DNA from 2 places in the Brevibacillus agri genome. Region 1 is predicted to be linked to the other one. Evidence: a T-box and tRNA genes for the amino acid it is inferred to sense, from the RefSeq annotation. Region 1 holds a T-box; the other holds one or more tRNA genes.
What was found. A T-box is a leader RNA that pairs with one kind of tRNA and senses whether it is charged. The one in region 1 lies ahead of thrS (threonine--tRNA ligase), so its partner is inferred to be a tRNA-Thr.
Positions count from the first base shown of each region.

Region 1 (7,816 bases):
TCGAAGCGAGTGACGGAGCAGATGGACAGCACGAGCAAGCTGGTGGAGCGCAGCGTCGGGGAAGCCCAGTTCGCCGATGTCGCCCTGAACAAGATTGTGTCCACCATGCAGGAAATCAGCCAATCCACCTCGCAAATTGCCGCCATGACCGAGGAACAGGCTTCTTCTGTCACGGATATCGCCCACCGCAACTCCACGATTTTTGACCTGAGCACACATTCGCAGCAAATCGCCAAAGACACCGCGCAAATCATTCTCGAACTGAGCCGGAAAATGGATGAGTACCGCAAGACGTTCTTTACGATCAATGTCAAATTGAGCTACAAAGACATCGTGCGCGTGGCCAAAACGGATCATTTGCTGTGGAAATGGAAAATTTACAACATGTTCCTTGGTTTGGAAAACCTGGTCGCCGCAGAAATGGCCTCGCACCATCACTGCCGACTGGGGACGTGGTACTACAGCGACTTGCCGCCGCTTGTGCGCAACAACCCGACCTTCAAAAAGCTGGAGGAGCCGCACAAATTAGTACATTTTTACGCCAAGCAGGCAGTGGAAAAATACCAGGCCGAGGATCTCGCCGGCGCCCAGGAAGCGTACGAGCAGCTTCAACGGGCGTCCCATGAAGTCGTAACACTGCTTACCCGTCTGGAAAATGAGCTGTAGCAGTTGTCGCCACCGTTTTCGCCAAAAACAAAAGGGCCGTTCCCACCGTTCGGGTGAGAACTGCCCTTTTTGCTTTACTTCATTTCGTTGATTTCGGCGCGGATTTTTTCCACGAACTCATCAACGGTCATGGCGCCTTCATCGCCTACTCCCCGTCTGCGTACAGACAGAGTGCCGTCTGTCACTTCTTTTTCCCCGATAACCAGCATGTACGGGATTTTTTGCACTTGCGCTTCACGGATTTTGTAGCCGATTTTTTCGTTGCGCGCATCCAGCTCTACGCGGATGCCAGCTTGTTGCAGCTTTTCTTTGACTTGCTCGGCGTACGGAATGTGCACCTCGCTGATGTTCATCAAGCGCGCCTGGATTGGAGTCAGCCAGACAGGGAATGCGCCTGCGTAGTGCTCGATCAGGATGCCGATGAAACGCTCCATGGAGCCGTACATCGCACGGTGCAAGACAACCGGACGATGCTTTTCGTTGTCTTGGCCCACGTAAGTCAGGTCGAACTTCTCCGGCATTTGGAAGTCGAGCTGGATGGTTCCACATTGGTGACGGCGTTTCAGCGCGTCGGTAATTTGGAAGTCGATCTTCGGTCCGTAGAACGCACCGTCGCCTTCCTTGATTTCATACGGCATTTCCAGTTGCTCCAGCACCTTTTTCAAGGAGCTTTCCGCTGTTTCCCACAGCTCGTCGGAGCCCATGGAATCTTCCGGGCGAGTCGAAAGTGCTACGCTGTATTCAAAGCCGAACACTTTGTAGATTTTGTCGATCAGCTTAATCATGTTTTTGATTTCGCTCTCGATCTGGTCAGGGCGGACGAATACGTGTGCGTCATCCTGGCAGAAGGTGCGAACCCGCAGCATGCCGTTCAGCGCGCCGGAATATTCGTGGCGGTGAACCTGGCCGAACTCGGCATAGCGAATCGGCAAGTCGCGGTAGGAATGCATTGCGTTTTTGTAAATGAGCATGTGTCCTGGGCAGTTCATCGGCTTCAAGGCGTAAGTCGCGTTGTCGACTTCAGAGAAGTACATGTTTTCCTTGTAGTGATCCCAGTGACCGGATTCTTTCCAGAGGCGCTCGTTCATGAGGAACGGCGAGCGCACCTCTGTGTATTGGGCAAGCTGTTGCAGGCGGCGGGAGAACTGCTCCAGCTCGTTGCGGACAGTGAAGCCGTTTGGCAGGTAGAACGGCATGCCAGGCGCTTCCTCGGAGAACATGAACAGCTCCAGCTCTTTGCCCAGTTTGCGGTGGTCGCGCTTTTTCGCCTCTTCGATGAAGTGCAGATATTCGTCCATATCCGCTTTTTTCGGCCAAGCGGTACCGTAGACGCGCTGCAGCACCTGGTTTTCCGCTTTTCCGCGCCAGTATGCACCTGCCACGCTCATCAGCTTGAACGCTTTGATGTAGCCAGTGGACGGCAAGTGCGGGCCGCGACAGAGGTCGAAAAATTCGCCCTGCTCGTACAGGGTGATCGTCGCATCCGCCGGCAAGTCGCGGATGAGTTCCAGCTTCAGATGGTCGTTGAGGTTTTGGAAAATTCTTGTCGCCTCGTCGCGGCTGACGACTCTGCGGCGGATCGGCAAGTCTTCCTTCACGATTTTTTCCATTTCCGCCTCAATCTTGCCCAAGTCTTCTGGCGAGAGCGAGACCGGAATGTCCATGTCGTAGTAGAAGCCGTCTTCGATCACAGGACCGATCCCGAATTTGACTTCGCTGCCGTACAGGCGTCTTACTGCCTGGGCGAGCAAGTGAGCGGTACTGTGACGGTAAACTTCCAAGCCTTCCGGCGAATCGAGGGTCACGATTTCAATTGCTGCGTCATCCTCAAGCGGCGTGTACAGATCCACGACTTTGCCGTCTTTTTTGCCGGCTACTGCTTTTTTCTTCAGGCTCGCGCTGATGGAGCCTGCGATCTCTTCGATGGTGATCCCAGCTTCGTACTGACGGACTGCTCCATCCGGGAACGTTACGTTAATTTGTGCCACCTTGGATTCTTCCTTCCTGTTTGTTGTTTTTGAGAAAATAAAAAACACCCATCCCAGAAGGGACGAGTGTATTCTCGCGGTACCACCCTAATTCAAGTCTGTTTTTACAAAACGGGCCGTGCAAAACGGATGCCCAAACAAACTCCTCATTGACATGGTAACGGTATGGAACCGGCAAGCCGTTAGTAAAAGCGTACGCTTCGTTCCCGGCTGCTACTCGAAGGGGGTAGATCCATATCGTCTCGCAGCAAGCTTCCAGCCAAGGCCCGCCTCTCTAGAGCGATCTCGATATCGTCCATGTCCTTCTCATCGTATTTGTAAGCGATATTCACTCTTGTTGCTGCTAATTATAGTTTAGTCGGATTGTTCCCGTCAAGTACACGTCTTTGCCCAAGGCATAACGAACAGGAATGGCAGGTGATGAGCCTGCTGTCAAAAATGCTGCGGATCGTTTGCACAAGCCCCGGCTTCTCCCCGGCCATGTGCAGAACGATGCTCTCCGGTGCCAGTGTAACCAGCGCGCTGACCAAGTAATCTTCATCGCGGCATTTTTGTTCGTCCATGCTCAGCACGGAATCGAGCTGTTCCAGCCAAAGGCGGTCTCCCTTTTTGTCATAAAGATGGAAAGGTTTGTCCACACTAGGAACAACATGGACCACTTCCTGTTTCACTTCCTGTACGGCGATAAAATAGCGCAGAAGCTCGACAAATTCCTGGTATTGCTTGTCTTCCAAATATTCGTCGATTCCCGATTCGACCAGCTCGAACAGTTCATTCCAATGCTCCTGCAGCCGGAACCTGACGAACCCCAATACGTTGATAGTTCGCTCCTGCTCCAAGTATAAAAAGGCTTTGCGGTAGACGTTTGCCTTTCGAGTCGTGGCGGCCAGCAGTTCGCGTCCGTCCAGCTCGATCTCTCGGCACATGCGCTCAATGTAGGGAAAAATTTCCGGCCATTCTTCTTCCATCTGCTCCGCCGCCAACAGATCGGCAGCCATTTCCTGCATGATCGCCGGCTCTTTGACCTGCGTCACCCACTCCGCCAATGTCAATGCCACAAAAGCTCTCGCCCACTCTATCGTCTGCGCATCGTATTCCTCTTCGCACCAGCTTTGAAAAAGGAACGTGCAGTAGTCGTCCTGTTCCTGCTCCTTGTATGTAATGCGCACCGGGGCAGTATTGACCCGCTCCATCATCTCATTTACGATAACGCGATACGTGCCACTATGCTCAGGGACATTCTCCAGCAAGACGCGAAACGTTTGCATTTTCATCCCCCCAACCGCAATTGTAGTTACAGTATATGTCCCTTTATGGGCGATATACTTTTAAACGATTGGAAACCGGGGATTGGAAGTTGTCCGTGGGGATAGAAAAACACGCTGCCAGATCGTCTGTTCCGCTCTTGCGAAAAGACGATCTGGCAGCGTGTTGCTGAACGTTTTTTCATTTAGTTTTGCATCACAAAATCTCTTTCCGCCATCTCGCCGTCCTTGAACACGCGCAAGATGTCGTACTGGGTGTTGCGCTGCGCCGGGATTTTGCCTGCACCGCGGATCAGTTCGAGAATCTGGTTGGTGTTCACCTTGTAGGTACATGCGGCTGCCGAGACGACGTTTTCTTCCATCATCGTCTGACCGAAATCGTTTGCCCCGTAGGAAAGGGAAAGCTGGCCGTACTCTGGACCCATCGTCACCCAGGAAGCCTGGAGATTTTCGAAGTTGTCCAGCATCAGTCGGCTGATCGCCAGCGTCTTGAGGTATTCCTCCGGCGTATTGTTCACGGCTTTCATGTTCGTGTTGTCCGGCTGGAACGTCCAGACGATAAACGCCTTGAAGCCGTGCGTCTCGTCCTGTGCTTCGCGAATGCGCATCAGGGACAGCACGCGCTCCTCCATTTCCTCGCCGAAGCCGATAACCATCGTCGCCGTACCTGGCAAGCCGATGCGGTGAGCAGCTTTTTGCGTGTCGATCCACTCTTTCCACGAGCCTTTCAGGCGGGAAATTTTGCGGCGGGTACGGTCGTCGAGAATTTCGCCGCCCGCTCCCGGCAACGAATCCAGCCCTGCGGCCTTCAGTTCCTTGAGCACGTCTTCGACCGTCATGTTGGAAACTTCCGCGATTTTAATCACTTCCGCTACCGACAAGGAGTGCATCGTAATTTGCGGGAAGCGCTGCTTGATCGCGCGCAGCAGGTCGGTGAAATAGTCGATCTTCAGATCCGGGTTGGTCCCGCCCTGCATCAAGATTTCCGTGCCGCCGACGTCAATTGTCTCCTGAATCTTTTGGAAAATAGTCTCTCTGGGCAATACATAGCCTTCGCTTGAACCGGGACGACGGTAAAAGGCGCAAAAGCGGCAATACGTATCGCAAATGTTCGTGTAGTTCACATTTCGGCTGATGACAAACGTGGCAATGGGCTCTGGGTGGTGCTTTTGCATCACCAGATTGGCGTAGTGTCCGATCTTCTCAATTTCATTGCTGGCAAACAGCGCGAGGCCGTCTTCCAGGCCAAGTCGTTCTCCGGCAAGGGCACGTTCCAATATAGCATCGATCATAAGGATCACTCCTCGTACCTTACGTAAATTCCATTCCACATGATATCACAATCGGGACATAACGGCTATAGTTCGGGGTGCTGGCACAAACAGGGCGCGACGATGGTACGACGAAAAACAGCCCCGCCAAAAGCAGGGCTGTCCGTTTCTGTTGCTATAGGTATCATTCATATCCGATCTGCTCATACACTTCCGGTTCCCAATAAATGACGGTTTGCGAAAGCGGCAGATTGGTTTCGCGCGCGCCATTCGGCTGGCCGTTAAAGTAAATGATTTCCGTCACGGCTACCCGATCTCCGCGCACGTCAATTTCTCCCGTCAACTGCAAGCTGGTTCCATCCGGCGCATAAAAAACGACTTTCCCCGATCCCAATGTCTTCATGGGTTCCTCCAATACTGTATGTCCTTCTTTTCTATACTAATGGATATTATTTCCTATCGTCAATGAAAAAGCGAGGGACTTCTTTACCACCCGCCTCCTCTTCTTCCGGGCCGAATCGCGCAGGACGAATCTCCCCAAAGCGAGAAGACGCCAGGAAAACGTAACCCCCCGGCGTAGAAAAACGTATTCCCTACTGTTGGATCAGCCAATTGGCGGTCTGTGTTTGGACAAAGCGGCATATCCTAACTACTGAAATGCGATTTTTTCCTGTATAATGGAAACCCGAGAGGAAACGTCCTAAGGAGATGCTCATGCTCGATCAAATCACACAACTGTTCATGCAATATGGAATATGGGGACTCTTTGGCATGGCATTTTTGGATTCGTTCATCAGTCCGATTCCTCCCTTTTTTATGCAAATTGCGATGAGTCTGCTCGACCCCGGTTCAGCGCTCCGCTTTGCGACCGTGGCCTTTACCGCCTCGATTCTCGGCGCGCCGATCGGCTTTTTGCTCGGCAAATGGCTCGGCAAACCGATTTTGCAAAAGCTGCTTCCGGAAAAATGGGTCGTGGTCGCCACCGAGAAATTCGCCAAAAACGGGGACGCTGCCGTGCTGATCGGCGCTTTTACTCCGATTCCGTTCAAGGTGTTTACCGTGCTGAGCGGCGTGTTCAACTACTCGCTGACAAAGCTCATGCTCTTTGCCATCGTCGGCCGGGGCTTGAAATTTTTTCTGATCGGAACCTTGTTTCACCTGTACGGCAAGCATGCCAAAGTGCTGCTGGATGAATACTTGGAGGTCACTCTGCTGGGCGCCGCCGCGCTTGTGGCGATCGGCTGGTTCATCTGGAACAAGCGCCGAAAACGCTATGCCTGAAAAGCTGTCGTGACAACCAAAAACGCCCGGGCGTGCCATGTGCAACTGCCCGGGCGTTTTTTCGCTTGTTTTTTTCAGGTAGCGGAAGCAAAGGCCGTCTGCTGCTGGAGCGCTTCCACCGGGATCGGCTCGCAGTCCAGCAGTTCGCGGAAAAACTGGACGTCCAGCAGTTCGTCGCCTTGAATGCCGCGCTTTGCTTTTGGCGTCAAATGCTTTTGCGCATACAGCTTTGCCAGCACGTATTTGCGCGCGTTGTTGTCTTTGGCCACCTGGTCCTCGGCCTCGCTGACGATGCAGGAGAGCGCGTACAGGTCGATCATGTGGTCGGCGAGCGCCTTCAATTTATATGTCACATAATCAGGCGACTGCCGGAAAAGATAGGCGATATTTTCCTCCAAAACCGCAAGCTCTGCTTGCAATAGCTCGGCAAACGGCTGTGAAAAGGCGTGACGCCAGCCTTCGATACGGGAGCGCAGCAGCCGGGCGAACACGACATGGCTGTTTTCTTTTTGCATGACGCGCAAAATGTCCAGGGCGAGGATGTTGGACGTGCCCTCCCAGACCGTCAAAACCTGGGCGTCACGCAGCAGGCGCGGCGTAACGTACTCTTCGATAAAACCGTTGCCGCCGTGAATCTCGATCGCCGCATGGGCGGCCTCGACAGCTTCCTCTCCGGTCCGGTATTTCAGCAGCGGAATCAGCAGCCGGGCGAGCGCCATGTCTTCGCGGCTTCCCGAGCCATCCTGCAGGCGGTCGTACACGGCAATCATGTCAAACACCGCGCCAGTGCTCACTTCCGTATCGAGCAGCAGGCTGACCAGCATCTCTCTGACCATCGGATATTGGTCGATCGGGTTTTGGAATGCCCGGCGCTGGCTCGCGTAATATTTCGCTTCGTACAGCGCCCGGCGCATAATGCCGATGGATGCCACCGCGTTGCAAATGCGCGACAGGTTAAGCGCCTCCGCCATGTATTTGAAGCCGTTTTCCGGCTGGCCGATCAAGTAGCCTTCCGCTCCATGGAGCAGGATCTCGGCAGACGGCACCGCGTTCACGCCGAGCTTATCCTTCAGGCGCCGCACCTCGATCTGATTGCGCGTCCCATCCGGCTTGAGCCACGGGACGAGAAACAGTCCCAGCCCTTTTGTGCCCGGCTTGCTCTCGTCGATTCGCGCCAGCACGGTGGCGACCATCGCCCCTGCATTGCTCGCGAAAAACTTTTCGCCTGTCAGCCGATAGACGCCAGACTGCCCCTCCACGGGCTTCGCCACCGTGAGATTCGCTCCCACATCCGAGCCGCCCTGGCGCTCCGTCAGCCAGGTCGCGCCCTCGTACAACCGGGTGC
Region 1 covers NZ_CP026363.1:4,263,873-4,271,688, forward strand. The annotation lists gene BA6348_RS20885 (methyl-accepting chemotaxis protein) at 1-666, shown strand, start outside; gene thrS (threonine--tRNA ligase) at 741-2,654, opposite strand; T-box leader at 2,710-2,973, opposite strand; gene ytxC (putative sporulation protein YtxC) at 3,002-3,922, opposite strand; gene mqnC (cyclic dehypoxanthinyl futalosine synthase) at 4,105-5,211, opposite strand; gene BA6348_RS20905 (hypothetical protein) at 5,375-5,593, opposite strand; gene BA6348_RS20910 (YqaA family protein) at 5,905-6,471, shown strand; gene BA6348_RS20915 (acyl-CoA dehydrogenase family protein) at 6,546-7,816, opposite strand, start outside.

Region 2 (7,816 bases), 950 kb from region 1:
TTGTATGCCGGGGATTTTCGATAGCTCCCCCAGATTGATCCCTTTGCCGCCAACGAGCAACCGCGCTGTTTTTTCCATTTCCTGAAAACCGAGGACCAAAGCACTCATTCCGATCTCCCCTAACCATTCCATTGTGAAAAAGCATTTGACAGGTGTTTGTGCGGGTGATACAATTAAAGTGTAAAATGAGATACCACTAACCATAAAATTGAGTACACTCGTGTGCTCTGATTATATCATCGTGTCTTTTTAGGCGCAATCAAAAAGAACCTGGGCAGTTTTGCCAGGTTCTTTTCATTCATGCCGCTCCAAGCTGAAAAGCATATAAAAAAACCTGGAACGCGTCCAGGCAATCTGTTAGAGAATGCGAATGTTGGAACAATCACGACTGTTCAAATCTCAATCGCCTTTGCTATTGTATCATAAAAACTAGACATGTCAAAGAAATTTCTAGGACTGGCCCGCCCCCCCCATCGTGCCAGAAACCTCGGACCTCACTGCTTCTGTTTCGCCCCGTTGTGCGCTCGATCACGTCGGCCAACGCCTCGATCTGGCCGAGGACGGATATCGGGTCAAAGTAGAAAAAGGTTTTGTAATCGAGGACGATGACGCGATTCTCCCGGACAGCCGGAAGCTGCCTCCACACTCCGCTATCGACAACCGCCTTCAGCTCTTCCTCGGTCGTTTGGTCCCATGAGCAGAGAAACACGATGTCTGCGTCGGCGTATTCTTGGAGCAGCTCAAGCGAAATCGCCTGGTACTGTGCGCCGCTGTCGATCACTTCACGCTGCACCCGCTCATTGGCCTTGAAGCCGATCGCATGGTAGATCGCTTCCCCGCCCCGCCCGAAGTTGTCGCCGAGCACGGCAAGCTCTTTTCCGTTCGGATGAACAAGTGTCGCGGTCGCATTCATGAGAATTATTATCGAATCAAGCGTATCAAGAGGGCAGAAAGTTTGTCCATGCAGACAAATGACGAAAATTCAGCCGAAATGTGACTGGACCATTTTCCTCCAGCCAGTCCAATTGCTTCTCCATCGCCAAAGGATCGTACCCGTAAAAAACATTCGGGTCCGGCTCGTACACGCGGCCGTTTTTTACTGCCGGCAGACCGCGCCACACGCTCGACTCCAATACCTCGCACTCGGCGGGGGGCCAATGCGAATGATAGAGGAACAAAAAAATGTGATCGGCGGAGTAATCGGGCAGATCGTCCAGCGGGACGTGTATGTTCAGCAGCCCTTTTTCGATCATGTTCCGCTGCACGGCAGTCGGCGGCTGCAAGCCCAGCACATCGTATATCAGACACCCGCCCATGCTCGTCATGTTGCTGTAAACGTAGCATTTGCCCGAGACGATTTTCTCGATCAAAAACGTCTCGCCTCGGGCACGCTGGACGACCAGCTTGTTTTTTACCGCCAAAGCTCTTTCGTCAAACAGCAGGAGCCAGCGTTCTGCCTGTTCGCGACGCCCCACGGCTGCCGCGAGCACGAGCAGTTCCTCCCGCCAATCGCTGCATTCCTCGGGAATCGTGAACACCGGGGCGATCTCCCACAAGCTCTCGGTGTACTCTTCCCGATACACCATGATGAGGTCGGGCGGATTCGCCGCGAGCCACTGGACGGTTTTGTCGCTGTACCACTCCCCTTGCCTGAAACCTGAGCAGTCGAGCCGCTCCCGGTAATGAGCAGTCAGCCACGGCTCCATCCACAAGCCGACGACGCCAAACACCGGGACGATCCCCAGGCCAGCAGGCATACTGTGGCGTGCGGCATCAGGACGGCGATTCGTTTCGGCTGCTTTCTGTACACCGTCAGCGGAACGCCCACAATCTGCTTAAACTTTCGGCTGAAATAATAATCGTTGGCAAACCCGGTTTCCTGCGCAATCAGATGCAAATCTTTGTCCGACAACTGGAGCAGCTCCTGGCCTTTGCGGATTCGGACCCGGCCCAGGTATTCGACGAAGCTCACGCCCGTCTCCCAGGCGGCGGGGCGGCCGGAGTCGCAGCCGCTCGCTTGCGTGTAGCTGGAAGCGGGACAAGCCTGCCGCTGCCAGCAGTGTCAGCCTAATCCAGATCATGAATAGCAAAAAGGCTTTTGTTCTGCCGGAAAAAGCAGCCCAAAAGCCTGTCGTTTACTGGTATGGTGCGGTCGAGAGGACTTGAACCTCCACGGTGTTGCCACCACTAGAACCTGAATCTAGCGCGTCTGCCAATTCCGCCACGACCGCAAATGAAAACGTGGTGCCGGCGATAGGAATCGAACCCACAACCCCCTGATTACAAGTCAGGTGCTCTACCAATTGAGCTACACCGGCATAGATAATATTCGCCATTCGTGTATCGAAGAATGGCGGAGCTGACGGGACTCGAACCCGCGACCTCCGGTGTGACAGACCGGCGTGAACTCCAACTTCACCACAGCTCCATGTGGTTTATTTCCAACTTTTGCTCACTCTCGTGGGCACTTCTGTAATATAGCATGTCTTCTACCAACTTTGCAATAGTTTTTGAAATCTTTTTTTCTACATCATTTTTTCATAGATTTACCATTGAAAATCCGCTAGAATTTTATCTAGATATGCAGAAAATAGTAGATTGGTGGAGACGATGATATGAAACTTACTTCGAAGCTACTCACCTCCCTCGCCCTCTTCACTCTGCTGCCTACTGCTGCTCACGCCGCCTCTGGAGTGTATGTAGTATCAGCAGGGGACACGTTGAGCAAAATTGCCCGTGAGCACCAGACTACGGTCAGCCAGCTCATGCAAGTGAACCAACTGAAAAGCGATCAACTGTCGATTGGCCAGACTTTGTCCTTGCCTGAAGGCAGCCTGTCGACAGGCGGTGCAGCCGACGTCCCTCTCGATGTCGTAGCCGCCTCGATTGACTCCGCCAACAACGAGCCGGAAGAACTGACGGCTGGCGAAAAAGCGCGCGTGACGGTAGACGTGCTGAATGTGCGCAAAAAAGCGTCGACGGATGCGAGAATTTTAGGCAAGCTGAAGTTCGGTGACGTGGTTGAAGTCGTCGAGACTGGCAGCGAGTGGACCAAAATCGAGTTCGAAGATGATGAAGCCTACGTCTTCTCCGCTTACTTGAGTCCAAAGCTCGCCCCTGACGTTGCGTTCGCAGGCGATGTCGATTCCGCAAGCCTGCACCGTCTCGAATCGATCTTTGAACCACTGCTCAAAACTCCGTATGTGCTCGGAGGAACCACACCGGACGGATTTGATTGCAGCGGCTTTACTTCATACGTATTTAGCCGCCTCGGGGTTACACTTCCGCGTACATCCGAGGATCAATTCCGCGGGGGCGTATCCATTCCGCTCGAGCAAGCGCAGCCGGGCGACCTGCTGTTTTACGATTCGCTCGGAAAAGGACGCGTGTCCCACGTAGCGATCTACTTGGGCAATGGCACCATCGTCCATGCAAACGGCGAAGACGTTCGCTACGGCAAGGTGGAGTACATGCACAAGCTGTATCCGTTCTACGGCGTCAAGCGCTACGCCGAATTCCAGTAGCAATCCCCCGAAAAAACGGCCCACACCTGTCACCAGGTTGTGGGCTGTTTTCCTGTGAGTTCGGATCAATGAATTTCCGTGTTGTGTCCGGCCTGGGGAGGTGTCTGGTTGGCCCCAATTTCGATTTTGCCCAAGGCCTGCTTCATCTTGTCGAGCTGAAGCTGGTAATCGCGCACAACTACGGTGAGAACGCTGACCGACTCTTTGAAATCAGGTTCGCTGCTGACTCTGTCTATGGCTCTATGTAGATGCAGCATTTTGTTCTCTGTTTCCCGTAGTAGGTCGAGTAACTGCAATCCGTTTACCACGTAATCACCTCATTTGTTTTTTCTTACTTTCTCCCGGTCGGTTCGTTGCTATGCGCAAAAAAACGCCCGACATGACGATCGGACGTTTTTTCCTGTGGGCTGTGGGCTTTACGCACGCGCAGCGGCCAGCTCCACAAACGTATCAATATCTTTGGCAATCAGCGCAAGCGAGTTGCGCCAGAAGTCAACCGAGCGCACGTCGACGTCCATGATCGCGGCCACATCGGCAATGCTCATTTTGCCTGTGACAGACAAAAGCTCGTCATACTGCTGGACAAACGCTTCGCCGCGCTTCACGTACTCGGCGTACAAGCCTTTTGCGAACAGCAAGCCAAAGGCGTACGGGAAGTTGTAGAAGTTGAAATCGGCACTGTAGTAATGCGGCTTGCACACCCACATGTACGGGTGCAGCACAGCATGGTCAAGCCCCTCTCCGTAGGCGTCCTTTTGCGCTTGCAGCATCAGTTCCTTCAGCTCGTTGACAGACAGGGAGCCTTCTGCGCGGCGGGCAAAGACGGCCGTTTCAAACAGGTAGCGGCTGTAAATATCGACAATGACCTGGCTTGCGCCGGAGATGTCGTTTTCCAGAATGGAAAAGGCTTCCTCTGGGGTCGCCTGGGCCAAAGCGGCCTTGGCAATGATCGTCTCACACAAAATCGACGCGGTTTCCGCGATCGGCATCGGGTAATCGCTGTTGTAGAACGCTTCCTGCACGAGACATTCGCCATGGTAGCCGTGTCCCAGCTCGTGTGCCAACGTGCTGACGTCGTTGTAGCTGCCTGTGTAGTTCGCCATGATCCGGCTCTCCCCGACCATGTGCAGGTTGTAGCAAAACGCTCCGCCGCGCTTGCCTTCGCGAGTCTCGGCGTCAATCCACTGGTTGTCAAAAGCGCGGGCGGCATAATTCGCCAGCTTTTCGCTAAAGCTACCAAAGTGCTTGACAATAAAGTCGCGCGCTTCCTGATACGTAAAGCGCATGTCGGCTTCGCCCACCGGAGCAAACAGGTCGTAGAACGGCAAGCCGTTTTCGTGTCCGAGCAGCTTTGCTTTTGCCCGGAAGTACTTCGTAAAGGCCGGCAAGCTTTCCTTCATCGCGGCAAGCATCGCGTCCAACGTCGCCTTGTCCATGCGCGAGTCGAGCAATGTTTTTTCCAGCGGCGACTCATAGCCGCGAAGCTTGGCTACGGTGATGACTTCTCCCTTGATCCCGTTCAAGCTCGCCGCTGACGATTCCTCGATCTTTTTGTAAGCGGCAAGCTCTGCCTCGTAAGCCGCCTTGCGCAGCTCGGCGTCTTTTTCATGCGCCATGTTGCGCACGACAGGCAGCGGAAGCTGTTTGGCCTCTCCGTCGATGGTGATGTCTACCAAGAGCGTCGAGGTCAGCATTTCCTGCAGCTTCGTCCAGGCGTTGGAGCCTGTGTTTTTCATTTTCGCCAAAATGATTTCTTCTTTTTCGCTGAGCATGTACTTGCTCTTCTCGGACAATTCGGTCAGCATGAAGCGATGCGTTTCCAGCAGCTCGGACTGGCAAATCAGCTCGCTCAAATTGTCCAGTTGGCCGAGCCATTTTTGGAACAGCACGCCCGGCTCTACCAGCTCGACGGACTGCTCCTGCACTTTTTCGATGAATTGCAGCGCTTTTTCGTTTTTCGCGTCCACGCTTGCCGTCAGCTCGCCAAACGCGTACAGGCGGTATTGGGTCTGCAAAATCGAAGTCATCCGGGTAATGTACGCCTCCATTTTCTGGACGGCGTCATCGGTCGTTTGCAGGCTTGAGGCTGCCCAGCTTTTTACCTCGTCCATCTCCCGGCATAGTTTTTCCCAGTCTTGCTTGCACTTTGGCGAGTCGAACGACGTGTACAAAACGTCCAAGTTCCAGCGCATATTCATGGGTCCGGCCTCCCTCTCATCTTGCCTATGTATTCTATGTAACAGACTCTATTGTAAAAAAATTTGGATAGATTAAGCAAGTTTTTATAAAAACAATGCTCTCACAAAATGGTAAGACGCGACTTGCAGGGGAAAAGTTACAGTCTTTGCGCCGTGACTGCAAGTTTTGCCAAGCCAAGAGCCGAGGCAGACAGGCTTGCTCCCGTGCTTCTTTAAGTGCCTGCACGCGAAAAAAGACTTTGCCGCGCGCTTGGGCAAAGTCCGTCTTTTCCGTCACGCCCGGACAGGCTGCGTCAAAAACGTCAGGGCAGACAAGGCAAACAGTTGCGTCGATTCGACCAACTGGTCAATGTCCACGTACTCGTCGGCATGATGGGGAATGTGGCGATCACCCGCCCCCGTCGTCAAGATCGGAATGCCGGCCTTGTGCAAAAAGGTGCCGTCTGTCGCGCCGGGCACGCCGTTGTAGACAGGCTCTCTTTTCGTAATTTCCCGATACGCGCTGGCTACCGAAGTCACGACTTCCTCCTCCATTCCGGTCAACGTCCACGGCCGCTCCTCGATCACTTCCAGCGTCGCCCTGAACTTGTCGTCCTCGCGGGCCAGCGCTTCGAGGATCGCCTGCATTTCGCCGTGCAACTGCTCGTGGTCCTGACCCGGGACGGTTCGAATATCGAGCGTCGTCATGCACTGGTCCGGCACGACGTTGATCTGGGCATCGCCCTTGACAGGCGCCTGCACAATCGTAGGCGTGATGCTCGGCCAGCCAAGCATCGGGTGTTCGCCAAGCCGCGCCATTTCCCTCCGCTCCAGCTCCTCGAGGGCGACGATCGCCCGGGCCATCCGCGTGTTCGGATTGATTCCGGTCAGCGGCATCGCTCCGTGCGCCATTTTGCCGTACGTGCGCAAGATCGCCCGCATCGCTCCTTTTTGCGTGACGCAAAGCTGGTTTTCCTCCGGCTCGCAGATGATCGCGGCGTCAACCCCTTGCGCCCAGCCTTTGCGGATAAAGTCTTTGATCCCGATCATCATGCCTTCCTCGTCGCACGGGATGCACAGCAAAATTTTTCCGGCGAACGCCTCCTTGGAGCGCTGGATGGCCTTGACCGCGCAAATGGCGGCAGCGAGGTTTCCTTTTGTGTCGCAAGAGCCACGTCCGTAGATGCGGCCGCCGGAAATGGCTGCTCCGAACGGATCGTAGCTCCAGGCATCCCGGTCGCCTTCGGTCACGACATCGGTATGCGCTTCGAACAGCAGCGTTTTCCCCGGTCTCCCGGAGTCGTAAAAAGCGATGACGTTGGGCCTGCCGGGCACGACTTCCTCATAAAAAACTTGCAGCCCCATCTTGCGCAAATAGTCGGCCACAAACAAGGCGACCCGCTCCTCGTTCGCCCCGGCCTGCTCCGGGCGAAACACACTCGGAATCCGCACCAGCTCCTGCGTCAAACGCACAACCTCTTGCTCGTCAACAAAGGATATTACTTGACTCATCTGCCCGTCCTCCCATCCGTTCCTATGTGTGGAAAAGAAAGCTGCCGAAGCGTCAACTGTCGTAACTGCTCCACGCCGGAAGGCCGCCCGCTTCCTTTGCCGCCTTGACAGCCTGAATCACGGCCTCGGCAAGCACATCCGCCGACAGCGCCCCGACGAGATCGACCGCCGCCCCTACTTCATCGGTGGCGACGGCAAAAATCGTGTCGCCATCGTACATCGTATGAATCGGGCGAATGGTGCGGGCAAGCCCGTCGTGCGCCATTTGCGCAACCTTTTGCGCCTGGGCCTTGGTCAGCTTCGCATTGCTGGCGACGACGGCAATCGTCGTGTTCGTGCCCGGAGGAATCGGCGAAAAAGCATGCTGGAGCATCATGTCCATGCTGTCTCGAATCTCCCCCCGCTCATCGCGCGGCCCGGCGAGAATGACCCCTGTCTTCGGCTCCACGACATGACCGACCGCATTGACCGCGACCAGTGCGCCGATGACCAGTCCGCTCGGCAAAGTCAGCGACGCGCTGCCGAGGCCGCTTTTCATCGCATGGGCAAACCCGTTCAGCTTGCCGACGGAAGCGCCCGTACCCGCGCCGACATTCCCTTGGG
Region 2 covers NZ_CP026363.1:3,312,484-3,320,299, forward strand. The annotation lists gene ppsA (phosphoenolpyruvate synthase) at 1-108, opposite strand, end outside; gene BA6348_RS16155 (ABC transporter substrate-binding protein) at 413-913, opposite strand; gene BA6348_RS16160 (ABC transporter substrate-binding protein) at 939-1,730, opposite strand; gene BA6348_RS16165 (helix-turn-helix domain-containing protein) at 1,691-1,972, opposite strand; tRNA gene BA6348_RS16170 (tRNA-Leu) at 2,145-2,231, opposite strand; tRNA gene BA6348_RS16175 (tRNA-Thr) at 2,243-2,318, opposite strand; tRNA gene BA6348_RS16180 (tRNA-Asp) at 2,352-2,428, opposite strand; gene BA6348_RS16185 (C40 family peptidase) at 2,616-3,524, shown strand; gene BA6348_RS16190 (hypothetical protein) at 3,590-3,832, opposite strand; gene BA6348_RS16195 (M3 family oligoendopeptidase) at 3,941-5,722, opposite strand; gene BA6348_RS16200 (M20 family metallopeptidase) at 5,996-7,213, opposite strand; gene BA6348_RS16205 (P1 family peptidase) at 7,266-7,816, opposite strand, start outside.
Region 2: it has a tRNA-Thr gene. The T-box ahead of thrS (threonine--tRNA ligase) is inferred to sense a tRNA for this amino acid. The anticodon was not compared.